One region of the Streptomyces sp. NPDC093097 genome, then DNA from elsewhere that is predicted to be linked to it. Evidence: riboswitches for the same ligand, from Rfam matches in the RefSeq annotation. Region 1 holds a riboswitch; each other region holds the start of a gene.
What was found. Region 1 has a riboswitch for magnesium ahead of mgtE (magnesium transporter). Riboswitches for the same ligand answer to the same signal wherever they lie in the genome.
Positions count from the first base shown of each region.

Region 2: linked by a shared signal. The riboswitch ahead of ACIQE0_RS15540 (NRAMP family divalent metal transporter) and the one ahead of mgtE (magnesium transporter) in region 1 are both predicted to bind magnesium.
Region 3: linked by a shared signal. The riboswitch ahead of ACIQE0_RS10545 (hypothetical protein) and the one ahead of mgtE (magnesium transporter) in region 1 are both predicted to bind magnesium.

Region 1 covers NZ_JBIVOW010000001.1:317,231-322,471, reverse strand. The annotation lists gene ACIQE0_RS01295 (DUF427 domain-containing protein) at 165-494, shown strand; gene ACIQE0_RS01290 (alanine/glycine:cation symporter family protein) at 661-2,226, opposite strand; M-box (ykoK) riboswitch at 2,606-2,774, shown strand; gene mgtE (magnesium transporter) at 3,108-4,484, shown strand; gene ACIQE0_RS01280 (D-alanyl-D-alanine carboxypeptidase family protein) at 4,549-5,241, opposite strand, start outside.
Region 2 covers NZ_JBIVOW010000007.1:325,612-330,852, forward strand. The annotation lists gene ACIQE0_RS15535 (SpoIIE family protein phosphatase) at 1-2,568, opposite strand, end outside; M-box (ykoK) riboswitch at 3,075-3,248, shown strand; gene ACIQE0_RS15540 (NRAMP family divalent metal transporter) at 3,551-5,203, shown strand.
Region 3 covers NZ_JBIVOW010000005.1:102,287-107,527, reverse strand. The annotation lists gene ACIQE0_RS10550 (HAD-IC family P-type ATPase) at 1-2,310, opposite strand, end outside; M-box (ykoK) riboswitch at 2,996-3,174, shown strand; gene ACIQE0_RS10545 (hypothetical protein) at 3,427-3,726, shown strand; gene ACIQE0_RS10540 (MgtC/SapB family protein) at 3,760-4,476, opposite strand; partial or broken gene ACIQE0_RS10535 (transposase) at 4,765-5,233, shown strand.

The DNA of each region.
Region 1 (5,241 bases):
GGCCGCTGCTCGCCTCCCCATTCGGCTCCCCCTCTCCGCCCCGCTTCGGCCATGCCTGACACTGTGCCGTTCGCGGGGCGCGCCGACCTCAGGGATCACCCTGAACCCGTCCCGGATGCGACCCTGAGGAAGTAACCACCGACTCACGAACGGAGATCAGGGTGATGTCCACACAAGGTCACCGCATTGAGGTCAAGCCCGGTACCGAGACCGTCCGGGTCGTGGTCGACGGGCAGGTGCTGGCCGAGAGCCGGCGGCCGCTGCTGCTCTTCGAGACCGGCTACCCGGTGCGTTACTACCTGCCGCCGGAGGACGTCCGCACCGATCTGCTGACCCCGTCGCAGACACACACGGTCTGCCCGTTCAAGGGCACCGCCTCCTACTGGTCCCTCGAACAAGGCCCTGAGGACATCGCCTGGGCCTACCCCGACCCGCATGCCGCGGTCGCCGAGATCAAGGACCATCTGTGCTTCTACGAGGTGCAGTTGGGGTAGTCGCGGCCGGCAGGCATCCTCGTCGAAGTCACAACCGACGAGGATGCCATGCCGCGGCCGACGCCACGATTCCCCCTGGCCCTCCGTGAGGTGAGGATGCTCAACTTTGAGCGCCCACTGGCCGGGCACATCAGGTTGAAATTCCCTCAGCGCCCCGATTGCCTGGTCAGACCCGGCCCAACTCCTCGTCCTTGTCGAGCTGTTCGGCGGCGGACGCGGATTCGCGGGCATCGACCTGCTTGCGGTGTCGCAGGTAGTCCTTGAGCTCCTTCTTGACAACCGGAGCCATCAGGTACAGCGCAAGGATGTTGATCAGGGCCAGAATGAACAGCAGGCCGTCTGCCAGGTCCAGGACCGCGCCCAGGGTGAGGATCGAGCCGAGGACCACGCAACCGATGGTCACGGCCTTGAAGGTGAGGTCGCTGCGCCGGCTGCGGCCGAACATGCCCTCCCAGCACTTTTGCCCGTAGTAGGACCAGGTGACGGTGGTGGACAGGGCGAACAAGATCACGGCGACGGTCAACACGTAGGGGAACCAGGGCATGACCGTCTCGAATGCCGCCGAGGTCAGCTCCACCCCCTCGGCCTTGCCTGATTTCCGCGCTTCGGCGTACATCGGGGGGTTGGCGACGATGATGGCCAGAGCGGTCATCGTGCACACGATGACGGTGTCGATGAACGGGCCGAGCATCGAGACCAGGCCGCCGGAGGCGGGATGCCGGGTCTTGGCGGCGGCCTGAACGATCGGGGCCGAGCCCAGGCCGGCCTCGTTGGAGAAGGCGGCGCGGGTGAATCCCACCACCATGATGCCGATCAGGCCGCCGGCGCCCGCCTCCATGCTGAAGGCATCCGTGACGATGAGCCTGACGGCACCGGGCATGGCCCCCGCGTTCGCGGCGAGTACCACCAGGCAGCCCGCCACGTACACGATCGCCATGACCGGGACCAGTTTGCCGACCACCGCTCCCAGCCGTTTGGCGCCGCCCAGCAGAATCAGACCGATGACCGCGGCGATAGCCAGGCCGATACCCAGCCCCGCACCGGGGCTGCCGAGCACACCGTCCTCGCCGCCGGTCACGGAGCGCAACTGCGCGAGGGTCTGGTTCACCTGGAACATGTTGCCGCCGGCCAGACCGAACACGATGATGATCGGCGCGAACACGGCAGCCATCACCCGGCCCAGGCCCGCATACCCGCGGTCGGCCAGACCTCGGCGCAAGTAGTGCATGGGTCCGCCGGAGACACTGCCGTCCTCGTGCACGACGCGGTATTTCACGCCCAGGGTGCATTCAGCGAACTTGAGCGCCATGCCGAGCAGTCCGCACACGATCATCCAGAAGGTGGCACCGGGCCCGCCCACGGTCACCGCCACTGCGACACCGGCGATGTTGCCGAGCCCGACAGTGCCGGCGCACGCGGCCATCAGCGCCTGGAACTGGGTCACTTCGCCGGGCGCGTCGGCATCCGCGCCCTTGCCGCTCCGTTTGACGATCTCATAGGCGGTCTTGAAGCCGCGGAACTGGATCGCACCGAGGTAGGCGGTGAAGACCACGCCTCCCACCAGCAGCCACAGCACGATGAGAGGGATACCGGCACCGGCGATATCCACCTCGTAGAAGATGACTTTGTGGACCAGATCAGTGACCGGCTGGACGACGTGGTTCACGGCGTCCTCTATGCCCGACAGCCCCCCACCGGAGGCCAGCACACTGGGCGCGGTTTCATGCTGCATGGGGAAGGGCCTCCTGCGAGAGCGGACTTAAGGATCCACGCGGGTGAGGTAAAGGTTTGGATAAGTCTCAGTTCTGTCCCGGGAGGTCAGTAGGGACTTTCGTCCTGTCTATTCGGGGACTTAAGACCAAGCCTTCGGGTCACGTCCGCCCGTCCGCCGACGGAATCGAGTGACGAAACCGCCGACGGGGCCACGCGAGGGTGAGCTGTATTTGATTCCAGGGGCCGGACCCGGCTACCCGGGCACCCCGGCACCCGGCCTCACCAGCCCCGATGGCGGTGACGCCACGCCTGTGACCACCGGAATTTCCGCACCTCGATCACATTAATCTTGGTGAGGACTTGACTGATTCCTTGCGCGCTTTGTAGCGTCCCTTACGCATGCACCTCGCTAGGTGAGGCGTCTGCACGGACATAGGCCACTGACCCCAAACGTCGAAAGACGCCCCGGTTCAGGACAGCTCTTCCCGGTCTAAGGGTTGAGCCCAAGTGGCTCCCGCAAAGCGGGCACGCCGTGCAGTGCCAAAGCTCTGTCGAGAGAGGTGCCAGGGCTCCATACGAGGGCCCCTATCCGCCTCCGCGTGTGTTTCCGCGGCGCCCCCGTGCGCCTTGAGCAGCAGGAGGTGACGACATGCGAAAAGGCTCCGCCAGTTCCCAGAGCGGTGATTCGCCTTACGCCAGTACGCCGTCACCTGTGGCCAGCTGCTGATCACCGCTCGCCGGTACCCGTTCTCGGCAGTCCGTCGAGGCTGCCGAGAATTCTGACCGGGCACTTCCCGGTTTCCGCGCTGCCCGCTACATGGCAGTCGTCTCCACACGTAGGCCGAGCATGTCGCCATTTCGCTCGGTGCCCCTGCGGATGATTTCGAAAAAGGTCTTTTCATGAACCGCGAGGACATAGTCTTCCACGCCCGTGCCCTACTCGACCGGCCCGATGCCGACGCGTTCGCAAGGCTGATGCGCAGCGCGCCGCCGGCCGACGTCGCCGACGCCCTGCGCGACAGCCCACCGAAGCAGGTGGCCGCCCTCCTGGCACCGGTTCCGGCCAAGGCCCAGGCCCGCCTGTTCGTTGAACTTCCGGACGTGCAGCAGGACGCCGTCCTGGCCGAGATGCCGCCTGCCGCGGTGGTGCCGCTGGTGTCCGCGCTGCCCTCCGACGAGCGGGCCGACCTGTACAACCGGCTCAGCCCGGACGGACAGCGCCGGCTGCTGCCGTCCCTGGCCCAGGCCGAACGCGACGACATGCTGCACCTCGCGCGCTATCCGGAAGGCACCGCGGGCGCGGCCGTCACCTCCCAGTACGCCACCGTCCCCGCGGGCACGACCGTGGCCAACGCCCTGCGCGCGGTCCGCGCCACGGCACCGGACAAGGAGACCATCTACGTGGTCTACGTCCTCGATGGCACGGGCCATCTGCGCGGCACCGTCTCCCTGCGTGACCTCGTCCTGGCTGCCGACAACGCCTCGGTCGACCAGCTGATGCGCCCCGACCCCGTCACCGTGCACGCCGACGACCCTGACGAGAAGGCCGCCGAGTGCATCCGCCGGTACGACCTGCTGGCCGTCCCCGTGCTCAACGAGGACAACCGCATGATCGGCATCGTCACCGTGGACGACGCCATGGACATCGACCACGAGCAGGACGCCACCCAACTCGCCCGCTACGGCGGCACCTCCGCCCTGGGCGGGCCCGACCTCGACCTGCGCGCGTCACCGCTGCGCCGGATCTTCGGTGTCCGGGTGTTCTGGCTCGGCATCCTCACCGTGTTCGGCCTGGTCACCAGCACCTTCGTCGCAGCTCAGGAGGACATGCTCCAAGAGGTCATCGTCCTGGCGGCCTTCATCGCCCCCATCGTCGACATGGGCGGCAACACCGGGAGCCAGGCCGCCACTCTCGTCCTCCGCTCCATGGCGCTGGGCCAACTGCGCCCGGGGTGGCGGGACATCTGGTTCGTGACGAGGCGAGAGCTCGGTGTGGCTGCGGGGCTCGGAGCGGTGATCGCCATACTGGAGGTGGCCCTCGCCTACTTCGCCAAGGGAGGACTTGACGCAGGCGTCCTCGCCACCGTCGGCCTGAGCATGCTGGTGTGCACCGTCCTGGGCGGCGTCATCGGTGGCCTCCTCCCCTTTGTCGCGCGCCGCATCGGCACCGACCCCGCCACGCTCAGCGCACCGTTGATCACCTCGGTGATGGACCTGATCGGCGTGTTCGTCTACTTCGGCTTCGCCTACCTGTTCCTCGGCAATCTTCTGGCCTGAGCAGAGCCGTAGGACACGCACCGCGAAGTGCCGGCGGCTTGCCGGCGAGGCCGGCCGGTGCCTGCTAGGGCGTGTCTTCAGCGGGGCCGGTGTCGTCGGCGACCGGGCTGGGGTGGTTGACATGGTCGAAGCCCCAGTCCAACAGCGAGCCGGCCTCCTTGTAGACGCCGTTGGTCTCGCCCGATTGAGGGTTGAGCACAGTGGCGATGAGGGTGTGGCCGTTGCGGCGGGCGGCGGCGATGAGGGTGTTGCCGGCCTTGCTGGTGTAGCCGTTCTTGACGCCGATCATCCCGGGGTAGCGGGCCATGCCGTGCGAGCCGACCAGCAGCCGGTTGGTGTTCTCGATCTGGACGCTGTCAGCGCCGCCCTCGGGGAACCTGGCGCGGAGGGTGGAGCAGTAGCGGGCGAACTGCTCGTCGGCGAGGCCGGCGCGGGCGAAGGCCGTCAGGTCGGCGGCGGACGACACCTGGCCGGGGGTGTCGTAGCCGTCCGGGGACTTGACCGTGGTGTTGCGGGCGCCGAGCCGGTTGGCGGTCTGCTGCATCTCCCGGGCGGTGGCCGACCAGCCGCCGTTCATGGCGGCGAGGACGTGCACCGCGTCGTTGCCGGAGCGCAGGAAGACGCCGCGCCAGAGATCGGCGACGGTGTAGCGGCCGCCCTCGTGGACGCCGACGACGCTGCTGCCGGCGCCGAGGCCGGCGAGGTCGCCGGCGCTGACCTCGCGTACGCGGTCGGCGGGGAACTTGGGCAGCACGGT
Region 2 (5,241 bases), on a different contig from region 1:
GTCGGTCGATGCCGCGTACCGCAGGTGCGGCGAGGTGTTGCTGCCGTCGGCCACCTCGCAGACCAGGCTGCGGTCCCGCAGCAGCCGCACCGCCACCGGTGGCGAGCCGTACCGGATCGCATTGGTGATCAGTTCGCTGACCACCAGCTCCGTCGCGAAAACGGCCTCGGTCAGGCCCCATTCGGCGAGCTTGTCCGCGATGCGGGAACGCATCCCCGCGACCGCGGCCGGATCGAACGGCACGTCCCACCCGGCGACGCGGTCCGGGCCGAGCACACGGGTGCGGGCGATCAGCAGCGCCACGTCGTCCCGCGGGCGGTCCGGGAGCAGACGGTCGAGCACCGCCCGGCAGTTCTCCTCCGGCGACCGGCCCGGATGGGACAGCGCCCCGCGCAGCAGCTCCATGCCCTCGTCGAAGTCCCGGGTGCGCTCCTCGACCAGCCCGTCGGTGTAGAGCACGATCTGGGTCCCCTCGGGCAGGCGCAGTTCCGCGGTCTCGAAGGGCACGCCGCCCACCCCCAGGGGCGGGCAGGCCGGCAGGTCGGGGAACTCCACGGTGCCGTCGGGGTGGACGAGCGCCGGAGGAGGATGGCCGGCCCGGGCCATGTCGCAGCGCCGGGTGACCGGATCGTAGATCGCGTACAGGCAGGTGGCGCCGGTGATGGCGGTGCCGCTGCCGGTGTCCGCCTCCTCCTGGTCGATCTGGTCGACGAGGTCGTTGAGGTGGCCGAGGAGCTCGTCCGGTGTCAGGTCGAGGGTGGAGAAGGTGTGCACCGCCGTGCGGAGCCGGCCCATGGTGGCCGCGGCGTGCAGCCCGTGGCCGACGACGTCACCGACCACGAGCGCCACCCGGCTCCCGGACAGCGGGATCAGGTCGAACCAGTCACCGCTCACCCCCGACTGGGCCGGCAGATAGCGGTGGGCCACCTCCATCGCGCTCTGCTCGGGCAGCGTGCGTGGGAGCAGACTGCGTTGCAGGGTCACCGCCAGCGCGTGCTCCCGGGTGTACCGCCGGGCGTTGTCGATGCTCAGCGCGGCGCGCGCCACCAGCTCCTCGGCCAGCGACAGGTCCTCGTCGTCGAACGGCTCGGGCTTCTGCGCGCGCCAGAAGTTGGCCACGCCCAGGATGATGCCGCGGGCCTTGAGCGGCGTGATGATCAGCGAGTGGATGCCGTACGCCAGGATGCCCTCGGCGCCCTCGGGGTCGGGCAACCGCCAGGCACGGGTCGCCGCCAGGTCGGGCACGACCTCCGAGCGGCCGCTGACCATGCCGCGTGCCTGGGGCGTGGCCTCCACCCACGTGATCGGCGTACCGGGCGGGAAGAACGCGAGGCCCTCGCGGATGCCGTGCACCGCGGAGCGGACCATCTGGTGGGCGCCGCCCCCGGCCGGCTCGTCGCCGTGCAGGACGGGCGCCGCCAGGTCGACGGTGACGAAGTCGGCGAACCGCGGCACCGCGACCTCGGCGAGCTCCTCGGCGGTGCGCGTGACGTCGAGGGTGGTGCCGACGCTCACCCCGGCCTCGTAGAGCAGGCCCAGGCGCTCGCGGGCGCTCTCCGCCCGCCCGGAGAGCAGCCGCAGCTCCGTGGAGTCGCGGATGGTCGCGACCGTCCCCATGCCGGGGGCGTCGGGGTCGGTGGGCCGCTGGTTCACCGCCAGGAGCCGGCCGCCGGCCTGGTGGATCTCGTCGGTGGCGCTGCGGCCCGAGGACAGCAGCTCGGCCAGGCCCGGGGCGAGGTCGGGCAGCTGGGACACCTGGCGTCCCTCGGCGTCCCCGGGCAGGGCGAGCAGCCGTGCGGCCTCGTCGTTGACCAGCAGCAGACGGCCGTCGCCGTCGACGATGACCACGCCCTCCCGGACGGCGTGCAGCACCGCGTCGTGGTGTTCGTACATGCGGCTCATCTCGACCGGCCCCAGCCCGTGGGTCTGGCGCCGCAGCCTGGTGGTGATCACCCCGGTGGCGGCGGTGGCGAGCGCCAGCGTCGCGCCGCTGATCCCGAAGATCACCGGGAGATGGCCGGCGATGGCGCGGCTGACGCTCGCCACCTTCATCCCCGCGGACACCAGGCCCACCACCGAGCCGTGCGGATCGGTGACCGGGACCACGGCCTGCACCTCGTGGCCGAGCGGGCCGGTCACGTTCTCGATCTGCACCCGGCCGGCCAGCGCGGGACCGATGTTGCCGATGAACTGCTTGCCGATCTGCCCGGGCTGCGGGTGCGTGTACCGGACGCCATGGGTGTCGAGCACGACGATGAAGTCGACGCCCGCGCGGTTCCGGGCCGCCTCGGTGAGGGGCTGCAGCTCCTTCGCCGGATCGGGGGACCGCAGCGCGGCCGTGAGCCCGGGGGAGTGGGCGAAGGTCTCCGCGACGGCCACCGAGCGGCTGCGGGCCGCCTGCTCGGCGTCGTGCCGCGAGGTCAGCAGCAGCGCCGCCAGAGCGACCAGGACGATCAGCAGTCCCACGGTGAGCTGGAGCAGGAAGACTTGCCCCGCGACGCTCTGCGGGCGTCGTTCGGTCAGTGACCGTCCTCTTGTGCGCCGGTAGCGGCCGGACCCTGCGGCCATGCTGCTATTTCTAACACTCCCCGGGCGGGCCTGCCGCCCTGCTTGCCCCGTGCGGGCGCCTTCCGGCCGGCCCGCCTGCCGACGGGGCGAGCCCGCCCGTGGACGGACACCGGGCGGCCCACTACCCACAGTGACCGGGCGGCCCTTCGTGCTGAGCGCGCTCCGTCGCGTCGCGCCCGCCGGACGCCCGGGGCCGCGGCCGGTGCGGGGTGCCTGGCCGTGGCGGGCCCGCGCGGCGAGGCCGGCGGCCCGTGCGGGGGAGGGGAGCGGGCGGCTCGGGCCCGTTCCGTGGAGGCGTGGGCCCCGCCGGGGGCTCCCGGCGCATGACGGCGTGCCAGGAAACGACGATCAACTCCCGGACAATGAGGGGCAGTTGACCTGCGTGGAGGTCCAACCGTGCGGTGTGCGCGCCGGGTTCGTCGGTGTGTGCCGGCGTCAAGGTTCGGTCAAGTACTTGCGTCGATGCGCAAGTAGGTCGGTATGCTGCTGGACGTTCGAGAAATTCGAAGGCACCTCGTTCGGTGAGGCGTCTGCACGGACACAGGCCACTGACCCCACGACGTCGAGAGACGCCCAGGTTCAGGACAGGTCTCCCCGGATTAAGGGGTGACCCCAAGTGGCTGCCCCGGCAAGGGGATTACGCCGTGGAGTGCCAAAGCTCTGACGAGTTGGGGTGAGCCGGCCCATGCGGCCGGTCCGCTCCTTGACGTGTCCGTCATGGCGCCCTTGGCGCCCCGGCCGTGAGGAGGCGAGAGACATGGACGGCCATTGCAGTAGTCCGGGCCACAGTCGGCCCCGCATCCGCATGTCCTCGTTGACCTCCGGCACGCGATAACACCCCTCTTCCCCGCGCCCGCTTCCGCGCCCCGTAGCAGTCCGCACCGGTGCGGCTCCATGCCGCCCGGGCGCGGGCCGCCCGCCCGCGGAACGGTGCTGCCGCGTGCCCCGAACCTCCCCCAGACCGGGGGACCGGGAGGCTGTCATGACCGATCTGTCCACCACCACCGCCCCGCCCGCCCCGAAGCCCGCCTCCGCGGTCCTCGACGACGCGCACGTCGGCGACATCCGCGGTGCGCTCGGCACCATCAGGCACGACGACACCGCGCCCCGCCGCGGCCTGTCCGCCAAGCTCAAGACCCTGCTCGCGATCGTCGGCCCGGGCCTGATCGTGATGGTCGGCGACAACGACGCCGGCGCCTTCGGCACCTACACACAGGCCGGCCAGAACTACGGCACCAGCCTGCTGTGGACGCTGCTGCTGCTCGTGCCGGTGCTCTACGTCAACCAGGAGATGGTGCTCCGGCTGGGCGCCGTCACCGGGGTCGGGCACGCCCGGCTGATCCTGGAGCGGTTCGGGAAGTTCTGGGGCGCGTTCTCGGTCATCGACCTGTTCCTCCTCAACGCCCTCACCATCGTCACCGAGTTCATCGGCATCACCCTGGCGGTCGGCTACCTCGGGCTGCCGAAGGTGCCGAGCGTGCTGCTGGCGGCGGTGATCGTGGTGCTGGCCGCGTCGACCGGCTCGTTCCGCCGGTTCGAACGCACCGCCATCGCCCTGTGCGCCGGATCGCTGCTGCTGGTGCCGATCTACTTCCTGGTGCACCCGCCGGCCGCGCAGATGGCGCACGACTTCGTCGTCCCGGGCCTGCCGCAGCACTCCCAGCTCTCGGACGTGATGCTGCTGATCATCGCCATCGTGGGGACCACCGTCGCCCCGTGGCAGCTGTTCTTCCAGCAGTCCTACGTCATCGACAAGCGCATCACCCCGCGCTTCATGGGCTACGAGAAGGCCGACCTGTGGTTGGGTATCGTGGTGGTGGTGGTCGGCGCCGCCGCGATGATGGGCTTCTGCGCCGCCGCGTTCGCCGGGCACGGCGAGTTCGGCCACTTCACCGACGCCGAGGACGTGGCCGCCGGCCTCACGAAGTACGCCGGCCGCACCGCCGGGGTGCTGTTCGCCATCGCGCTGCTGGACGCCTCCATCATCGGCGCCTCCGCCGTCTCCCTGTCCACCGCCTACGCCATCGGCGACGTGATGGGCCTGAAGCACTCGCTGCACCGGGGCGTGCGGAGCGCCAAGGGCTTCTACGCCGTCTTCGCCGGGCTCATCCTGGCCGCCGCGGTCATCGTGGTCATCCCCGGCTCCCCGCTCGGCCTGCTCACCGAGGGCGTCCAGACCCTGGCCGGGGTGCTGCTGCCCTCCGCCTCGGTCTTCCTGCTGCTGCTCTGCAACGACAAGGCGGTACTCGGCCCGTGGGTCAACGGGCGGGCGATGAACGCCTTCACGTCCGTCGTCGTGGCCGTCCTGGTCGCCCTGTCCATCATCCTGACCGCCGCCGTGCTCTTCCCCCACATCAGCTCGGACGCGATCCTGGACATCATGGGCGTCTGCGGCGTCGCCGGCATCCTCGCCCTCGGTTACGCCGAGGCCCGCCGGCGCCGCAAGGGCTGGGCCCTGGCCACGCCCGTGGACCGCACGGGCAAGGAGGACTGGCGGATGCCGCCGCTCGACCACCTGCCCAAGCCGATCCTCTCCACCGGACGCAAGGTGGGCCTCACCGCCCTGCGGACCTACCTGCTGGCCGCCATGGTCCTGGTCGCCGTCCGCATCGTCCAACTCGCCCTGGGGCACTGAGCGCCACGGACCGCCTCCGGGGCGGCGCGCCCACCGAC
Region 3 (5,241 bases), on a different contig from region 1:
GAGTTCCGCCAGGGCCCGTTCGGCACGCAACCGCTGTACCCCGCCCACCACGGCGTTCATTCCCAACGCCCCGGTGACCAGGAGCGCATCCACGCTGGAGCCGAGAACGGCCGAGGCCGCCGCGCCGACCGCGAGTACGGGGGTGAGCGGGTCATCAAGTTCCGCGCGCACGGCCGTGACCAAGGACATTGTCATGCGTGCCGGGGCGAAGAGTGGCAGTTGGGTTGCGGCGTCCGTGCGTGTGCGCAGCCTGGCCAGCACGGTGGGTGTGCTCCGGGGGGTGTTGGCGAGGCGGGAGAGCGCCTCGTCGGGTTGCAGGGCGTGCCAGGGCACGCGGGGTCCCGGGCGGGGCACTTGGCGGCTGATCACACCGTAGGCGGCTCTCCACCCCGAGTACAGGGCGGCGCCGGCAGCGGCGTTGACGGGGCTGAGCCGGACCCCGGCCGGGAGCAGCAGACGGCGGGCGGGCGAGCCTCCCGTGACCACCAAGAGACCGGACAACGCTGCCCCCGACTGGGCGAGTACCTTGGAGCGAGCGCTTACGGCCCGTGCGGCGGGCACGGCTGCCAGCAACCGCCACACCCCCTCAAGGCCGTTCATCGCAAGGACGTCGGCACCCCAGACCACGGCGCTGCGCTCGTCGGTGACGGACACGGCGAGGTCACCGGCCAGCAGCCCCTCAAGCACCTCATGGCTTTTGGTGTCCTCGTGGCCGATCCGCGTCAGGGTTGCCACCACGCTGCCGTCCTGCTGGAGCTCGCGCACGACCTCCGCCAGCGGCCGCTCGGGGGCGACGACGGTGTCCGCCAGCGCGGCGAAGTCGCCGAGCGAGGGGTCATCCACCATCACGACGTTCAGACCGGCCCGGCGGGCGGCGTCCAGCACTGCCTCGGCGAGCGGGTCGAGCTCCCACCCGACGAGCACCGTGCCGACGTCCTCCCCGCCCGCGGACGCGACCATCGAAGCGGCGTCCGGTGATTCGCGGTCGGACGTCAAACGCAGGCTCAGTGCCGCAGAGTTGACGTCGTCCGCTGCTGACTCGGCGCCGCGCAGTGCCGCGGTCGCGGCGTGCCAGAGCCGGTCGTGGTCCCACGAAGACGGGCCCGGGTCGACATCGAGGACCACCCGCCGCCGCCCGCGCAGCGCGCTGGGGTGGAGAACGACTGTGTCCACGAGCTCCAGTTGGCACAGCCGTTCAACGCTGCGGACCAGCACGTCGCCCTGGGCCAGGGCGCTGCCCAGAGCGGCCGTGAAGACCGCCGGGCCGTAGCGTGCCGCCTTGGGCGACCCGGCCAGGACCGCTTCCGCGGCACCGGCCAGGCTACGGGTGAACACCAGCGTCGCGGCCGCCCCCACCAGGCTGCCGGTGACCGCGGTGTCGGCGTACTCCTCGCCCGGATTCCGTCGCAGTCCTGGCCTGGGCAGCCCGGATCCGGACAGGCTCGCCCGGTCCGGAGTGCACAGGCTGTCGTGCGCGGCGTCGAACGCAGCAGCCCGGGCCAACGCCTCCACCAACTGGCCTGTTCGCACGGCACCGTCCAGCACGAGCGCGGTCGGCGACTGACCCAGGCCGTGTGAGGTGGCGTTGACCGCGGCCAAGACCAGGTCCGTGCCGGTCGCGCCGAGCCGGCGGCGCAGCAGCCCCCGCACCCGGGAGTCCTCCCGCAGCAACGTCACCGCCGCGGTGACCAGCCGCGGCGACTTCTGCAACCGCATCACCTGCGCCGTCAGCGCCGTGGCGATTCCCGCCGCGTCACAGGCCAGGATGACAGCCGCGGCCCGCACCTCACCGACGCCTCCCGGATGCACCAGGCAGAGCTCGTCGCTGCCACCGGAGTCCTCCAGCCCGTACCGGGTGGCCAACTCCTTCGCCCGGCGCTCCACCGCGCCGACCACACCCTCCTCCGTCACCCGCACCACCAACCGGGACAGACCGCTGTCCCAGTAGGCGAGAAGCACGTCAGGCTGCTCCAGCAAGGCGGCCGCTACCTTCTGCGCGGCCTCCTCCAGCGTCAGCGCGGCGGTGGCTTCGGGGCGCGGCTGCAACGGCAGTTGGAGCCGGCTGCCGGCGCGCCAGCGACCATCGCTGGGAACAAGCGCGCTACGGGCCACCCGCGCCACGCGCACAGCCGTCGCCGATGCCTCGGCCGCTCCGTCCGCCGCAGTGCGCACACCGGCCGACGCCAGCTCGGCCGTCCCGCGCCTCAGCACGTCGACCGGTTCAGCCAGACGAGCCACGGCCCGTCCCGGAAGGGCGAGTACGGGCCCAAGACCGGCCACGGGTAAGCCGGTTAACAAACGCAGAACCACTGTCCTACTCTCATGAGACGTCCACACCCGTCATGACCAGGTGCGGAGAAGGGACACTGCGCCCGGGACGGCCGGGCAACCGACGACTACTGTCCGGCCGTCAGCCGGCCGTCTGGCCCAAGGGCTCTTCGACGTCGATCGGCACCGCACCATCGCGCCGCCGCCCCTGGGATGACGGGCTCTTTGACGCGCCCTTCGCCCGCTTCGGGGAAGCGGCGGCAACCACAGACGAACCCTGCCGCTCACCGGTCGGCGCGGCGTGCGCCCCACCGTTCTTGGGACGCTGCTGCGTCAGCCACACCGCCGCGGCACCTGCCACCGCAACCGGCCACTCGACGAGCCCCGCCACACCCAGGAGGCCCGCACCGGCATACACCGCGGTCCGCCGTGCCCGAGGAGACACCGAACCGACCACGTCCAACGTCCCGTTCACGGCACCCCTCACCAGGCGGGCACCGGGCACGCGGTCCAACACCGCCCACACCGCTCCCAACGGGCCGGACCCTCCGGCCGGCAGCGACGAGGACGAAGGCGGTATATGGGCGCTCTCACTCATGACATCTCCTGTTCCAGGTAAGGACACGGTTTCCATTCAAACCGGCCCACTGGCGTTAACCTGCGCCGCTCCGAGTTTCCCCAAACGCGTCTTGACAGCACCCCTGCGCCTTCGTGATTCTCGATGCGTACAGCACCTCGTTGGGCGAGGCGTCTGCGCGGACACAGGCCACTGACCCCAAACGTCGAGAGACGCCCCGGGGCAGGACAGCTCACCCCGGATTAAGGGGTGCGCCCAAGTGGCTACCCGGCCAACCTCGGCCAGGATTACGCCGCGCAGTGCTGAAACCGCGACGAGAGAGGTGCCTTCCCGCGTCGCGGAGGCTCCTCGGCCCATACCAGGCACCCACGAGTGCCCAGGCCGCGAGGAGGTGAGGGGCTTGAGTCCCTGGCATAGTCCGGAACCCGCTTCCAGCCCAACTCACCCATCAGCACCCACCCGTCGCTGACACCGCCACCGACGCCCACCCCATTGCCACCCTGCCTGCAGGGTTCCCAGGCACGCCGTGCGGTGGTCCGTGCGCCCGTCCGCGACCGGGTACGTCCTGCTTGGAGACCGCCGTGCGCATCCAACTGACGTGGCCGAACGCTGCCAACGCCTGCCTCACCCTCACCTTCGCCCTACCCGACCTCAGCTCCGACTCGCTCCGCCCCACCCTGCAGCGGGTGTTGACCTACGCAGGGCCCCTCCTCGCCGGCGCGGCCGACGCCGCCGGCGCGGGCCTGCTCGCCCGCCTGATACTCCCGCTGGCCGTCCACATCGTGCAGCAGACACTCGAGAGCGATGCACGAATCTCAGAACACGGCCCCGACGAAACCCCGTTCCCCATGCAGGTCGGACACGTCCCAAAGCTCGCGTGAGCCCGTGCAACGAACGCGTTCACCGATACGCGACTACCGCCGTGGTGCTCCCCCGCGTCCCCAGCCGGTGAAGAAGCGTCGGAACCGGCGGTGGGGCGCCTCGTCGGCAGGGAAGTCGCCCTCGCTCTCGTCCGAGTGGCCGATCGCGGTCCAGCTCACCGCGGAGACCGCAGGCTCCAACGACAGCCGGCTGACGGCAGCTTCCAGAAGGGAGTCATCACGACGCTCCGTGGTGAGCTCCGCGGCGACCGTGACCTTCCCCGCCTGCGCGTCGCGGCTGAACACCGAGTGCAGCTGGAAGCCTGGCCCGGCGAGGGCCTGGACGATCAGGGCCCTGATGTGCGCCTCCTCCTGCTCTCTGCACACCGCCTCGAAGTAGTAGTCGGTGGTGATCTCCGCGCCGCCGCGCGGCTCCCGGTCCAAACGCCGGCCCAGCGGCCGCAGCAGCAGGTTGGCGCCCAACACGGTGACCGTCCCGAGGCCCGCCAGGACGTACAGACCCGTACCGGCCAGGGGACCCACCGCTGCCGAACACCACAGCGTGGCCGCGGTGTTGAGTCCGCGCACGCTCAACCCGTCCCGGATGATGACACCGGCTCCGAGGAAGCCGATACCGGAGACGATCTGGGACGCGACCCGAGAACCGTCGTAGCCGACGGTACTGGTGGCCTGGGTGAAGCCGTAGTTGGACAACAGGACGAAGAGCGCCGACCCGGCGGCCACCAGCGCATTCGTCCGCAGCCCGGCCATCCTGGCCCGCTACTGCCGCTCCAGGCCAATGACGGCACCGAAGCCGAGCCCGGCGATGACGTTGTCCACCAACGGCCACTCATCGATGACGGCCATGATCCGCTCCCCTCACCCTTGACACCTTTCCCGTACTAGCTCCTATATCGGCGACTCACCGCCAGATACTGAACCGTTGGACATACCTCGGGCTCGCCTCCACAGCCCGTTCGCCATGAACGGCGACATGGCTCGATGGAACGACGCAAAGGCCAGGGTCTTCCCACGATCCCAGCTCCACCTGATAGCCGGCCTATCGACGCGTATCTGGACGACGAGCGGTTCGTCGCCCCACAGCGCGTAGTACTCGCCGAAAGGCTGGGGCGGCCGTCTATCCCGGTCGAGACGCCGGTGCGGCTGCTATATCTCAAGCACCGCTATCAGCTCGGATGCGAGACGCTGTGCCGTGAGGTGACGGACTCCTTGAGCTGGAGGCGGTTCTGCCGGATCCCACTGACGTCCTAGGTCGCACCCGACCACCTTGATCAAGCTGATGCCGCAGCCGGATGCACACCGTCGAGCAGCTCAACGCCACGCTGCTGACAAGCTGCTGCGATGCCGCAAGCCGTGCATCGACATCATGGTGATCGAAGCCGATATCGACCACCCCACAGACGCTGATCTGCTGGAGCACGGGGTACGCAAGCTTGGCCGGCAAGTGCGGCGGATCAAGGCTGTGGGTGCGGCCAGGCGCACGTCCTTCCGAGATCTCAGCCAGTCCCCTTGAGT